2 regions of the Clostridium lamae genome follow, and region 1 is predicted to be linked to the other one. Evidence: a T-box and tRNA genes for the amino acid it is inferred to sense, from the RefSeq annotation. Region 1 holds a T-box; the other holds one or more tRNA genes.

Region 1 (7,929 bases):
TTTCAATATAATCTCTTGCAGCTTTATCTATTTCAGAGAATTTGACTCCCTCTTTTACTTTTCTTATAGCACTTAAATTTGCCTCTTTAACTATGTTATAAATTTCTGCATGTCTCTCACTTGGTGCATCACCAAAGAATATAGTTCTAGTCATATCAGAACAATATGAGTTATATACTCCACCAATATCTATAACTATGCTATGTCCCTTCTTAATAGGAGTATTATCTGAATGATGATGAGGATCAGCCCCATTAGGACTAACTGCTACTATTGGAGAAAATGAAAATTCATGTACATCATGCTTTTCATATAAATCTGCTAATAGACTAGCATAATACTTTTCAGTCTTTCCTTCTTCTAACTTATCCCATAATTCTAACATAACCTTATCATTTATTTCTGATGACTTTTTCATTAATGCTATTTCTTCAGCATCTTTTATCATTCTTAATCTATCTATAATTGGAGAGCCATTAACAAAAGCCTTTGCTCCATTATTATTCATAAGCTTAATTAAAAAATGTGCAGGCCAATTTTTATCCACAGCTAAAACATTTTCTTTGTCCACAATTGTGCATAAAACTTGTATTGGATCTTCAATATCTGTGTACCAAATTAAATCTACACCTAAATCCTCATATACTGGGAATAATTTATTAACAATAAGCTTATGATTCCCTTTAGTATTTAAATATAAAGCTACCAGTCTCTCTCCTGGAGAAAACCACTTTCCTGTTAAATAGAATATAGCAGGTGGCGATGATACTATCATTTGATTTAAACCTTGCTTTTCCATCTCTTTTAACACATTATTTACTCTATTCATCTTCATACTATTCTTCACCTCTATTTCTAGTATAACTATAATATACCTCATTAACAAAATAATATCTATTTATATAAATTATTTATAGTGATATAATAAATTATTAATTATTTAGGAGGCTTAATTATGAAAATAGCAGCAATTTCAGATATACACGGAAATATTTATTCACTAATGAAAGTGCTAGAAGATATAGATGAACAGAAAGTTGATTTAGTAGTTTGTCTTGGAGATTTAGTTGGATATGGTCCTCATCCAAACGAAGTTATAGCATTAATTAAAAGAAGAGAAATTCCTTGCATAAAAGGTAATTATGATGCCTCTGTAGTAGATGGCGGTTTTACATTTATAAGAGATACTTCTATCAATTCTTTTTCACTACCTTGGACTGTTGAAGAAGTTAGAGCCTCAAATAAATTCTTTTTATCACAATTGCCCACAAAACTAGATTATGATTTTAATGGAGTGAAAGTAAGATTTGCTCATGGTAGCCCAGATAAAATAAATGAATACCTATTTGAAGATGGTGAAAATACTAAAAAAATAATGGAAGAAATAAATGAAGATGTACTGGTATGTGCACATACTCATATTCCTTCATATAAAAAATTTGGCGATAAAACATATGTAAATGTAGGCAGTGTTGGGAAGCCTAAAATAGGTCGTCCAAATTCTACCTATGCATTAATTGAAATTAAAGAAGATAAAAGTATTGATGTGAAGTTTAGAGAATTAGAATATGAATATAAAAGAATCGTTAAAGATGCTCAAATGTTACGTTTCCCTGGACAATTAATAGCATCATATGAAAGTGGAATCGAGTAAAAAGGAGATAGATATTATATTCCTTGCTCCGTCGTAAACTCCAAGTCGCCAGAATATAATATCTATCTCCTCACATACTGAAGGAATAAATACCTCAATACTTCGGTATTTATAAAATTTTCATAATATCTTTTTTGCTCCGTCGCATTCGCTCCAAGTCGCCAAAAGATATTATGTATTCTTCTATACACTAAAGGAATAAACACCTCAATACTTCGGTGTTTAAAAATTGATTATTTTATATTTTTGCGACCTCGCATTCGCTCCAAGTCACCGCAATATGATATTTTGCATTTTAACCTAATCAATCAATTAATAAAATTGCATAAACTGTATGTATTTGTGCTGGATAGGATTCTAATATAACACCGTCATAGAATACTCTTACTTTATCGCCAACTTTAAAATTTGTAATACTATCTTTTAATTTAACATCAAGAGAGACGCTGATTTTATCACTACTTTTAATTTCATCTTCATCTTTGTTAACAGAAACTAAAATTGATTTATCAGATACATCAATCACTTCCCCTGCAAAATTTGGCTTATCGTAAATATCATTCATTGTCATTGGCTTAAACAAATATATCAATATACTACTCATAAGAAATGTAACTACTACAATTCCCCAAAATATTTTTTTATTTTTTATTTTCATCACTTCCTTTTTGAAGAATATAAATAAATGGTTTATAAATTATCCATAGAACTCTCTAAATTTTATTCAATATTCTATATTATTATTCTATTATTATAGAATTTCTATATTTCATAGGAATAGTAGTTGTATTTAAAAAAATATATCTATCCACTATCCCTATTCTCATATGATAGTTTTAATAAAACTAAAATTTCTATTTTGAACCATCTCTAAGATATGCTTCAATTTGATTACATACTCTCTCCATTACTTCCATTATGCTATTTTTATAATCTTCTGGATATGTTATTAACATGCTTTTTAGCTTATTTAATTCAATAAATTTTTTCTCTAAAAAATTCTTATTATCCATTTAAATCTCCTTAATTTATTTCCTAAAATTATATTATGATTTAACGTTGCAAATGTTAGTAAATTGATGTAAAATCTTAATAAACTATATATGTATTATTACTTTGACGAGAAGAGTAGCTATATGGAAGTAGTCTTAGCGAGTAAGGAATGGTGTAAGCCTTATACGAAGCCTTTAGTGAAGAACATCTCTGAGTTTCTAACCGAACAAGTGAAAATTTAAGTTTATCTTAAAGTCACTTAAGTAGACTTAGACGGATTCAAACCGTTATTATTTGAATGACATTATTTAGTGTTAGAAGAGTGGCTATTTATAATAGCAACTTGGGTGGTACCGCGAAATTATCCTTTCGTCCCTTGTATTTGGGATGGAAGGTTTTTTATTTTATAAAAATTAACTAGGAGGAAAAGAAATGAGTAAAGTTGTTTATGTAAAATCTCTTTATAGAAACGAAGAAGAATATTTAACTAAAGAAATTAAAATTTCTGGTTGGATAAGAACATTAAGAGCATCTAATGCTTTTGGGTTTATAGAAGTAAATGATGGTACTTTCTTTAAGAACGTTCAAGTTGTTTTTGATAACAAAATTGAAAACTTTAAAGAAGTTTCGAAATTACCTATTAGTTCATCAATAACTGTTATAGGTACTTTAGTTGCTACTCCAGAAGCTAAGCAACCTTTTGAAATTCAAGCAAAAGAAGTTATAGTGGAAGGAATGTCTAATAATGATTATCCGCTTCAAAAGAAAAGACATACTTTTGAATATTTAAGAACTATAGCTCACTTAAGACCAAGAAGTAATGCATTTTCAGCTGTATTTAGAGTACGTTCTGTAGCTGCTTATGCTATTCATAAGTTCTTCCAAGAAAGAGGATTTGTTTACACTCATACTCCATTAATAACTGGAAGTGATGCTGAAGGCGCTGGAGAAATGTTTAGAGTTACAACTCTGGATCTTAACAATGTTCCAAAGACTGAAGAAGGAGCAATAGATTTTAAACAAGACTTCTTTGGTAAAGAAAGTAACCTAACAGTATCAGGACAATTAAATGGTGAATGCTATGCATTAGCATTTAGAAATATTTATACATTTGGTCCTACTTTCAGAGCAGAAAATTCAAACACAGCAAGACATGCTGCAGAGTTCTGGATGATAGAGCCTGAAATAGCTTTTGCTGACTTACAAGATGATATGGAATTAGCTGAAGATATGCTTAAATATGTTTTAGAATATGTTCTAGCTGAATGTCCAGAGGAAATGGCATTCTTTAATCAATTTATTGATAAAGGAATCTTAGATAGATTAAACCATGTAGTTTCATCTGACTTTGGAAAGGTAACTTATACTGAAGCAGTTGAGATATTAAAGAAAGCTGATAAGAAGTTTGAATACCCAGTTGAATGGGGAATTGACTTACAAACAGAACATGAAAGATATCTTACAGAAGAACACTTTAAGAGACCAGTTTTTGTAACTGATTATCCAAAGGATATTAAAGCATTCTACATGAGATTAAATGATGATGGAAAGACAGTTGCTGCAACTGACCTTTTAGTTCCTGGAATCGGGGAACTTATAGGTGGTAGCCAAAGAGAAGAAAGAATTGATGTCTTAACTAAGAGAATGGCTGAAATGGGTCTTAACGAAAAAGACTACTGGTGGTATCTAGAGCTTAGAAAATACGGAGAAACTAAGCATGCTGGATTTGGATTAGGCTTTGAAAGACTTATTATGTACATTACAGGTATGGCAAATATCAGAGATGTAATCCCATTCCCAAGAACTACAGGACAATCTGAATTTTAATATAATAACCCTAGTAGATAATATATTTACTAGGGTTATTATATTTTTTAAAATCCTCAAAATTTAAACTTCATAATTTTCATACGATAATACAAATGTAAAGGAGAGATATAAATGAATAATTATGAAAAAACACAAGAAAACTTGAATCTTATTTGTTTAGAATGCGAGTCTTATGAAACAAAAGATTGCGTTAAGTCAAAGTGTAATATAGGCTTTTCTATAAATGCCATAAAAGCCTCAAATCCAAATACAATTCAAATAATCAACGATGGTGAAAAACTAATACCTAAAACTGATATGAAATTATATAATAAAGATCTTATTGCTAAAGGCATTGCAAGCGTATGTAAGATATGCATGGAATGTAATAAAGGTCATGATGATAACTGTACTATATCCTTAGCTAGAAAGTCACTAGAACGTACCTATTTAAGTGTTGACGTTGTTTATCCAGGAAGTGTATTAATGTACTTATTTAATGTAGCCAAACAAGATGAAGACCTTTCTAATAAAATAAAATTTGAATATGATTCCATGGATACTGAATCTAAGCAAGAAGTTATTATGGACAAATCTTCAATATCAAAAATGAATCCAATTTCAGTTGATTTAAAAGAAAATGAAACTTATTTTTGGTGTACTTGTGGTAAAAGTTCATCTTCACCTTTTTGCAATGGTGCACATGTAGGAACAAATTTTATCCCTTTAGCTTTTACTGCTAAAAAAACTCAAAAAACACATTTATGCGCTTGTAATCATACTAAAAATCCACCATTTTGCGATGGCTCTCATTTAAAACTAGTTTAAAATAAATTAAGGGGTTGTTTCAACAGCCCCGAATTTAAATTAATCCCCCTACTACTGTTAACCCTGTACCAAAACTTAAATAAGTTTATATCATATTTTAACATATTCTAGGTAACATATTCCCTTCTAAAGGTGGTAGTATTCTTTTACCACCAAAATAATTCTCTATATAAATAGTATTTTCCTGTTCTTTAACGAATTCTCCTATGATTTTAGCATCCTTGCCTTCATGTATTGATTTAATTAAACTTAGAACCTTTTCAGCCTGACTTTCTTCCACAACTAATACCATTCGTCCCTCACAAGCCATATATAGTGGATCAAATCCTAAAAGTTCATTTATAGCACTAACCTCATTATTAATAGGAATATCACTCTCATTTAAATGTATTCCAAGGCCACAAGTACCGGAAAACTCATGTAATACAGTTGCTAGGCCTCCTCTAGTTGGATCTCTCATTATTTTTATTGAATCATAATTATCTTTGAGTATTTCTGTAAAAGGAAATAATGATGTACAATCACTTTTAATATTACTTTTTACCTTAATGTTATATCTTTCTACTGCAATTGTGGTTCCATGATCTCCTATGTTCCCTGTTACTATAATTTTATCTCCTTCTTTAATTGACTTTTGATAATAATTATCTGATACTCTTCCTATTCCACTTGTATTAATAAATACTCCATCTAATTCACCCTTTTCTACTACCTTAGTATCACCAGTTATTATATTTACTCTTGATTCTAAGCAAGTTTGTGACATTGATTTAACTATTTTCTTAAGATTTTCTAGTTCAAAACCTTCCTCTATAATAAAACTTGCACTTAAGTAAAGTGGCTTAGCTCCTGATACTATTAAATCATTAATTGTTCCACAAACTGCAAGCTTTCCTATATCTCCTCCTTGAAAGAATATTGGCTTTACTACAAAAGAATCTGTAGTAAAAGCTAATTTACCACTTACCCCTTCAAACACCGTTGCATCTTGTGCTTTTGTTAACAACTCATTATTAAAATATTTATAAAATATATCCTGAATTAATTTCTTAGTATGTTCTCCCCCATCACCATGAGTAAGCTTTATTACTTCCTTCATTTATTCATCTCCTATTATATTTGTAAAAAATAGAACATGCCCCTTCAGAAGAAACCATGCAAGGTCCAATTGCATTTTCTGGAGTACAACTTGCTCCAAAAAACTTACAATCACTTGGTTTTTTCTTTCCTAATATAATCTCATTACATGCACATTTATTAGTATTTTTTTTATTTAAATTTACTTGAAATCTTCCTGCTGCATCATAATCATTATAATTTTCATTTACCATAAAGCCTGAAGCCTTAATATCTCCAATGCCTCTCCATTCATTATCACAATTTATAAATACATCATTTAATAAGTTATTTACCTTCAAGTTTTCTTCTAAGGTAACACAACCTTTATATAAGTTCTTAAAGCTTTTCTTATTCTTTCCTTGCTCTTGAATTAAAAAATATAAGGCTCCAATAATATCAAGTTCATTAAATCCCGTTACTACTGCTGGAATATTATACTCTTCTACAATAAACTTAAAATAATTTGCTCCTGTTATTGTCGCTACATGCCCAGGACAGATAAATCCCTGTATATTTAAATTATCATCCTTTAGTATATGATTTAATATAGGCTCCATTTTCTTTATGCCTATTAAAAAGCTAATATTCTTAATCTTTTTTTCCTTAGCTGTTTTTATAGTTAAAGCAATTATTGGTGCTGTAGTTTCAAATCCAACAGCTAAAAAAACTATTTCCTTATCTTTATTTTCTTCTGCAAGGTTTATTGAATCTAAAGGTGAATATAGAATTCTAATATCTTTTCCCTTACTTCTTTCATCAATTAAACTTGTCTTATTTCCTTTAACCTTCATCATATCTCCAAAGGTTGCTAAAATCACATTACTTTCTTTAGCAATTTCTATAGCCGCATCAATATATCCTTCAGAAGTAACGCACACAGGACATCCAGGTCCAGATATTAAGTTTATTTTTGATTCTACCAAATTTCTAATTCCAAACTTAGATATAGATTGGGTATGAGTTCCACAAACTTCCATAACATTAAACTTATTTATTGAAGAGCTATTAATTTCTTCTAAAAACTTTTTTATTAAATCTCTTTTATTCATAGTTACCCTCTACTTCTGAAAGTAACTCTAGCATTTCAGTTAATTCTTCAAAATACTCTATATCAATTTTTTTAATAGCACATCCTGCATGTATTAGAACATAATCTCCCACCTTTGGTTCTTCAATTATTTGAATATTTATCTCACTTTCTAGCCCCATAATACTTACCCTTGCTGTATCCTTGCTCAATTCTATGATTTCACCTGGTATTGCTAAACACATATTATTACATTCCTTTCAGTATTTAAATTACAATTAATTTTCACTTAATATCTCACTAGCTATATTAAGTTGTCCAAAAGATAATCCTCCATCATTTGTTGGAATTTCTTTATTGTAAAAAACCTGAAATCCTTTTTTAGTTAAATTCTTATTTAATAGCTTTAATAAATACTCATTTTCAAAGACTCCTCCACTAAGAACAACCTTCCTTATACCTTCCTTTTTCCCTAAAATACAAACTAAATCACAAGTTG
Region 2 (7,929 bases), on a different contig from region 1:
TTTGCTCCAGAATGCAGTCCAGCAAATTCAGTAATTAATAACCCTTCTCCAACCTCTTTTAATAATTCTTCAAAGGATTTATCTCCTTTTTGAATATAGAAGTTAGTTGGTGAAACACCTACTGATGAAGCATAAGAACTCTTAAATCCATTGCCTGTTGACTTTGTATTTCCTTTATAAGCAGTTTTTAAATTATGAAGTAATGTCATTAATTTTCCTTCATGGATTATATCCTTTTTCTTAGTCGCTACTCCTTCATCATCAAATGGAACTGATGCTAATCCCTTCTCTAAATGTGGATTGTCTAGTAAGGTTACCTTTTCACTTGCTATGATTTCTCCCTCTTTATCCTTTAATAAACTTAATCCCTTTTGCGCTGCATCCCCACTGAATACTCCTGCAAAGGTTGATAGTATTGAAACCATAGCTTCATTATTAATTATAGTTTTATACTTACCAGAAGGTATAGATTTACCCCCTATTCTTGAAACAGCTTCATTAATCCCATCTTTAGCTAATTTCTTAGGATTTACTTCTTCTAAAGAATTAGCCGTTACATAGCCCATTCCGTCGAGCATATTATCACCATCTTTTATAATTGGAACTACATATGCACTAAGTAAATTAGATTTATTTTCTAGATTTAATCCCTTAGAATTAATTATTCCATATTTTGAATTGCTATAGCCTATTCCGCATCCCTCAAAACTTACAACCCTCTGGTCTAGCGCTTTAGCCTCTTTCTCCATCTCTAGTGCTAACTCTATTAACCTATCTGCTGGAAGATTTTCTAAAGCCTTATAATAGGTACTAACTTCTGCATATTCGTTATCTCCTTCATAGATAAATTGAATATCTTCATTTTCAATAGCTAGAGCACTTTCTTTAGCATTCTTGACTAACATTTCTATAGCATCTTCATCTAATATTTCAGTATAAGAATATCCAATTTTCTCATTTATCTTTCCTCTAAAAGATAATCCATAAGAAGTTGTTAAATTATATTTCTCAACCTCTTCTTTATAAATATTTATGCTTAAACTCTCTCTATCTACATAGTAAACTTCATATTCATCAAATCCATTATTTTTAGCTTTTTCAAATAATTTATCAATAAATTCTTTTAATTCCATGTCCTATTCCCCCCTTATCTTCCACCTACTGTAATTTCTTTTACTCTAATCATTGGCTGCCCTACATTAGTTGGTATACTTCCTGATATAGAACCACACATTCCCTGACCTTGTGCAAAGTTCTTGCCTACCATATCTATATTCATTAATACTTCACTGCCCTTACCTATAAGGCTTGCACCTCTAACAGGCTCTTGTATTTCACCATTTTTAACAATATACCCTTCAGATACAGCAAAGTTAAATTCTCCAGTAACTGGATTAACTGATCCTCCACCCATTTTCTTCGCATATAATCCTTCAGAAATTGACTTAATTATTTCTGCTTCATCATCATTTCCAGCAGCAATATAAGTATTTGTCATTCTAGAAGTAGGTGCAAATTTATAGTTCTGTCTTCTTGAACTTCCTGTTGCCTCCATCCCCATTCTTCTACCATTTAATTTATCTATTAAATATCCTTTCAATATTCCATTTTCAATTAAAACATTTTTTCTAGTTTTATTTCCTTCATCATCGATATTTAATGATCCCCAAGCATTAGGAATAGTCCCATCATCGATTGCCGTTACTTTAGTTGAAGCTATTTGCTTTCCAAGCATATCTGTAAATACTGAATTCCCCTTTGCAACTGCAGTTGCTTCTAAAGAGTGACCACAAGCCTCGTGGAATATAACCCCACCAAATCCATTATCAATCGCAACTGTCATTTTACCAGCTGGACAATTTTTAGCATGTAACATAGTATAAGCAATTCTTGAAGCTTCTCTACCATAATATTCGGGATCAACATCATCAAATAATTCAAAGCCTTTATGAGCTCCTGGCCCTTCGTATCCTGTTTGATTTTCACCATTAGCAGAAGCAACTGAACTTATCATAAATCTTGTTCTTACTCTCTTATCTTCTGTTAATAATCCTTCAGTATTCGCTATTAAAATATTTTGTTCCTTATCCAAATATCCAACTGATACTTGTGATATTTCATCATGGTACTCTTTCGCTGCCTTATATCCAGACTTCATTACATTAATTTTTTTATCTATACTTATAGAAGATGGGATATATATTATGGGGTTATTATTGTAAACTTCTTTTCTATTTAAAACTATACTTATATCTTCTTTTAATTCTCCAAGAGCTAATGCTGCCTTTTCAGCAGTATCTAATAATGCAGATAAACTTGTATTATTAGTATAAGCATACACGCTCTTAAATCCTTTAAAAATTCTTATTCCTATTCCATGTGTTCTTCCTGATATAGAGTTTTCAACTTTGCCATTTAAAATACTTATAGATGTATCTATAGAATCTTCTTCAAATATTTCTGCAAAATCCCCTCCAGTTATTAAACATCTAGCTAAAACACTAGATAATATATCTTTTGACAACATAATTTATTCCTCCTCCATATTAATTACTCTACCTTCTTTAAAAGCTCTTGCCCATGTATCAACATATGACCCACTTGCCCATTCTGACATTATAACACTTTCCCCTTCATTTAGATCCATACTCATTAATGGATTTCCTTTTATGCTTCTCCCCTCTAATTCATACACAAATAATTTATTGTTGAATATAATTATTGCAACTCTTCCAGTAGGAGATGTATATGCATCCTCTATAAATGGAAAACTTCCCTTTAAATCCTTCCATGGTATTAATAATGTATCATAATTCAATATTTTCTTACTTGGATTTATCGATAACTTGAAATCTAAACCCTCTTCATTAGAATTTTGTGATGAAATTTTTCCTACTAATGTCCACTTTCCTTCTATTCTTTTTATTGTAAAATTAGTATAATCTACTTCTTTATTTAATGTACTTTTTAGCTCTGATGTTAAACTATCATATTCTTCGTTGAAATCTCTTTCATATTTTTGTTTAACTTCATTAGAATAAATTTCTTCTATGCTAAGCCCTTCAAATGAATTTATATTATCAATAGGAATTGTAATATACATAGGAAATACATTATTAAAATAATCTCCCTCAAATCTCTCAATAGAAATATAATCATTTGAAATAAAGTTTATATCCTTATATAAATTTATTGTTTTCTCTCTTACTAATTGTGAATCTTCCCTACTATCTATTGGTTTCGCTATAAAGTATTCATTATGGACATTTTCAGTATTACTTACTTTATTTTCAATTGTCCATATACCATTTAATCTTGGGAAAATAATATTATTCTTTTCTAAAACAGGCTCTAATTTATCATCCTTAAATGATATCCATAAAGTTCTATAACTTGCCTCTGAAAAACTTCCATCTTCCATTTTTATTCTTGGAGTTTTTAAAGCTATCATTACTCCTACATCGCTATTATAATCTTCCTCTAATACCTCTGCCTCAATTTGATTTCTTGAATAATTTTCTACTTCTATAGGATTTATATCTTCTCTAACTAGCTTTAATAATAAACCTGAATAAAATAGGTACCCATTATTATCATCTATAACTATGAATTCTCCTACTAATTTATTTGAGTCTATTACTGAAATTATATCTAACTTATTTGACGATTCTATAATATCTTTTAGTTTAAGATCTAATTCATAAGATAGAACATAGCTTCCATCTACAACTTTAAGCTTAAAACTAGGATTTTGATAGGATTTGTTAAAAATAGATATTTTGTTTTTAGATATACTAATTAACGAATTTTTTTGTGACAATATTTCATCCTTATTTTCGATTTCATCATCAATAATGTTTATATCTTCAATTTTCCAAGTTCCACTTATAATTAAATTTTCATTATTCGGTGCTTTTATAGATTGTGTATCTTTTCCATTTACTTTACTACAACCAATATTAATTGTAAATATGAAAATCAATATCAAAGAAAAAAACACTTTTAAAGTTTTCATATTATTCCTCCTTAATTATTGGAATAATAACCTCAGCCTTTGTTCCTATTCCTAATTCACTGTATATATTAAATTCTCCATGATGGAGCTTTATTATTTCATCACATATAGATAATCCTATACCATTTTTAGAGTTAGAGTTCTTACCCTTAAAGAACTTTTCTTTAACCCTAGGCAAATCCTCTTCAGATATTCCGCATCCATCATCCTCAATGACAAATTTAATTTTTTCATCATCAGTTAGTGTTTTAAATAATACTTTCCCTCCAGAACCAGTAAATTTAAATGCGTTATCTAGTATATTTATAAAAACTTGTTTTAATCTATTACTATCTATAAAAATATTTCCACTAGCTTCATAAATAAACTTTAAATCAATCCCCTCTTTATGTGCCCTTGGAGACATAAAAGATTGAATATGATTAATAAATTCTATGATATTTACCTCCCTTAGCTCTATACTTACGTTTTCATTTATGAGTCTAGAAAAATCTAATAGTTCTTCAACCATTAATGATAACCTATCTGTTTCTTTTTCTATTATTTTAAATCCTAATTCTAAGGTTTCCTTATCTGTTTCTTCACTATTTAATGTTATAGCCCATCCTTTAATAGCAGTTAAAGGAGTTCTCAATTCATGAGAAACTTGTGAAATAAATTCATTTTTCAATTGTTCTCTGGTAGATATCTCATTTGCCATAAAGTTTAAAGTATTTGATAACTGTCCAATTTCATTTTGACTGACAATCTCACTTCTAATATTTAAATTCCCACTTCCCATTTTTTCTGCAACTTGATTTAAATATTTTATAGGCCTTATAATGCTGTTAGCCAAAACTATACTTAATAGAACTCCTAACAATAATACTCCAATAGATATACTTGAAAATATAAGCATTATATTTCTTATAATCCCATCAATCTCTTCTAATGAGGTAATAAATCTAATTACTCCTATTATTTCACCATCAATCTCTAACGGATATGATACTGCCATCACTTTTTTATCAAAGTAATCTACTTTTCCAATCCATCTTGATGCTTCTCCATGAAGTGCTTTATCTACATCAGGAGCATTTATCAACTTATTGTCTTTTATTCCTATAGAATCCATTAGCAAATTACCAGTAGAATCAAATATTTCAACCTGCGCATTATTATCATTCCAAAAAGCATCTACATTATCATAAATATTTTCTACTAAAGACCTATAAGAAAAATACTTATTATAGAAATTCATTGAAACTTCTATTCTACTTTTTAAAATTGATTCCATATTATCATAATAATATTTTCTTATAAATACCATGAGCAATATATTCAATACTATAACAGTAGAAAAAATAATTATTACTATACCTCTTAGTAGCTGATTTTTTATACTTTTCATACCTTTGACTTCCACCTATAACCTATCCCCCATACAGTTTCAATATAATCTGGTGTAGAAGGCTTATCTTCAATCTTTGCTCTTAGCCTTCTGATATTTACATCTATAATTTTGGCATCACCAAAATAGTTCTTTCCCCATACTAAATCTAATAGTTCATCTCTACTAAAAGCTTTGTTAGGATTTTCAAAAAATATTTTCATCAATAAATATTCCTTTGGAGTAACATCTATTTCGATATTGTTTTTTAATAATTTTTGAGAATAAAGATCTATAACAAATGGGCCAAGTTTTAATTTTTCTTTATCATCTTCTCCTAGCCTCCTAAGCAATGCTTTTACTCTTAATACTACTTCTAATGGATTAAAGGGCTTAACTATATAATCGTCTGCACCATATTCTAATCCCATAATTTTATCCATATCCTGTCCCTTCGCTGTAAGCATAATAATTCCCATTTCTGAAAAGTTATTTCTCAATTCATTGCAAACCATGAATCCATCAATTCCAGGTAACATTACATCTAAGATTGCTATCTTAGGTTGCTCCTTATTAGCTAACTCTAATCCTTCTTCACCACTTGCTGCTTCAATAACAGTAAAATTATTTCTTTGTAAATTTATTTTTAAAAAGCCTCTTATACTTTCTTCATCTTCTACTAATAAAATTTTATTCATTCTCTCCCCCCTAAGCTATAGTTTATACTACATAAATAAATTATACCCTAAATATATCAATAAATGTAAAAAAAGAGTTTTATAACAATAGATTTAAAATCTACTCTTATAAAACTCTTTAAAATATAAAATGGCTCCGTGGAGAGGATTCGAACCTCCAACCTATCGGTTAACAGCCGAGTGCTCCACCATTGAGCTACCACGGAATATTTTATTTTCAGAGTGTTCTCTGAAAATTGCACATGAATTAATAACTATATTTTATTGGTCAAGCCCTCGACCTATTAGTATCAGTCAGCTAAATATGTTACCACACTTACACCTCTGACCTATCAACCTTGTGTTCTTCAAGGGGTCTTACTAGCTTATGCTATGGGAAATCTCATCTTGAGGGGGGCTTCACGCTTAGATGCTTTCAGCGTTTATCCCTTCCCGACTTAGCTACCCAGCCATGCTCCTGGCGGAACAACTGGTGCACCAGAGGTCAGTCCATCCCGGTCCTCTCGTACTAAGGACAGCTCCTCTCAAATTTCCTACGCCCGCGACGGATAGGGACCGAACTGTCTCACGACGTTCTGAACCCAGCTCGCGTGCCGCTTTAATGGGCGAACAGCCCAACCCTTGGGACCTACTACAGCCCCAGGATGCGACGAGCCGACATCGAGGTGCCAAACCTCCCCGTCGATGTGGACTCTTGGGGGAGATCAGCCTGTTATCCCCGAGGTAGCTTTTATCCGTTGAGCGATGGCCCTCCCACGAGGTACCACCGGATCACTAAGCCCGACTTTCGTCCCTGCTCCACTTGTGGGTGTCGCAGTCAGGCTCCCTTCTGCCTTTGCACTCTACGAACGATTTCCGACCGTTCTGAGGGAACCTTTGGGCGCCTCCGTTACTTTTTAGGAGGCGACCGCCCCAGTCAAACTGCCCACCTAACAATGTCCCGTCACCAGATTCATGGCGTCCGGTTAGAATCCCAATACTGTCAGGGTGGTATCCCAAGGTTGACTCCACCAAGGCTGACGCCCTAGTTTCTCAGTCTCCCACCTATCCTGTACAGACAATATCGGAACTCAATGCTAAGCTACAGTAAAGCTCTACGGGGTCTTTCCGTCCAATCGCGGGTAGCGAGCATCTTCACTCGCACTACAACTTCGCCGGATTTGCAGTTGAGACAGTGCCCAAGTCATTACGCCATTCGTGCGGGTCAGAACTTACCTGACAAGGAATTTCGCTACCTTAGGACCGTTATAGTTACGGCCGCCGTTTACTGGGGCTTAAGTTCACACCTTCGCTTGCGCTAAGTGTTCCCCTTAACCTTCCAGCACCGGGCAGGCGTCAGCCCCTATACATCAGCTTACGCTTTAGCAGAGACCTGTGTTTTTGCTAAACAGTTGCTTGGGCCTATTCTCTGCGGCCTGCTCTCGCAGGCACCCCTTCTCGCGAACTTACGGGGTCAATTTGCCTAGTTCCTTAACTGCAATTCTTCCGATGGCCTTAGGATTCTCTCCTCATCTACCTGTGTCGGTTTGCGGTACGGGCACTATTTCTCTCTCTAGATGCTTTTCTTGGAAGCAGGGAATCAGATACTTCAGCCTAAAAGGCCTTCCCCATCACACCTCAGGATTGTTAAGACGGATTTGCCTATCTTAACTCCCTAAATGCTTAGACTAGCATTTCCAATCGCTAGCACATCCTATCCTTCTCCGTCACACCATCGATAATAACGATAATAGTGGTATTGGAATATCAACCAATTGTCCATCACCTACGCCTTTCGGCCTCGGCTTAGGTCCCGACTAACCCTGGGCGGACGAGCCTTCCCCAGGAAACCTTAGATTTTCGGCCTG

The links. The T-box of region 1 lies ahead of asnS (asparagine--tRNA ligase). A T-box ahead of a tRNA ligase gene usually reads a tRNA of that ligase, here a tRNA-Asn.
Region 2: it has a tRNA-Asn gene. The T-box ahead of asnS (asparagine--tRNA ligase) is inferred to sense a tRNA for this amino acid. The anticodon was not compared.

What each region holds. Positions count from the first base shown of each region.
Region 1 is NZ_JASCQJ010000006.1:100,686-108,614, reverse strand. Features, by position in the region: gene QK892_RS05250 (M24 family metallopeptidase) at 1-835, opposite strand, end outside; gene QK892_RS05245 (metallophosphoesterase family protein) at 956-1,654, shown strand; gene QK892_RS05240 (DUF3221 domain-containing protein) at 1,959-2,312, opposite strand; gene QK892_RS05235 (hypothetical protein) at 2,509-2,667, opposite strand; T-box leader at 2,762-3,027, shown strand; gene asnS (asparagine--tRNA ligase) at 3,080-4,474, shown strand; gene QK892_RS05225 (CDGSH iron-sulfur domain-containing protein) at 4,589-5,284, shown strand; gene hypE (hydrogenase expression/formation protein HypE) at 5,382-6,383, opposite strand; gene hypD (hydrogenase formation protein HypD) at 6,388-7,452, opposite strand; gene QK892_RS05210 (HypC/HybG/HupF family hydrogenase formation chaperone) at 7,445-7,675, opposite strand; gene hypF (carbamoyltransferase HypF) at 7,709-7,929, opposite strand, start outside.
Region 2 is NZ_JASCQJ010000002.1:119,091-127,019, forward strand. Features, by position in the region: gene QK892_RS01650 (TldD/PmbA family protein) at 1-1,133, opposite strand, end outside; gene QK892_RS01655 (TldD/PmbA family protein) at 1,148-2,527, opposite strand; gene QK892_RS01660 (hypothetical protein) at 2,531-4,015, opposite strand; gene QK892_RS01665 (sensor histidine kinase) at 4,017-5,405, opposite strand; gene QK892_RS01670 (response regulator transcription factor) at 5,402-6,082, opposite strand; tRNA gene QK892_RS01675 (tRNA-Asn) at 6,214-6,288, opposite strand; rRNA gene QK892_RS01680 (23S ribosomal RNA) at 6,347-7,929, opposite strand, start outside.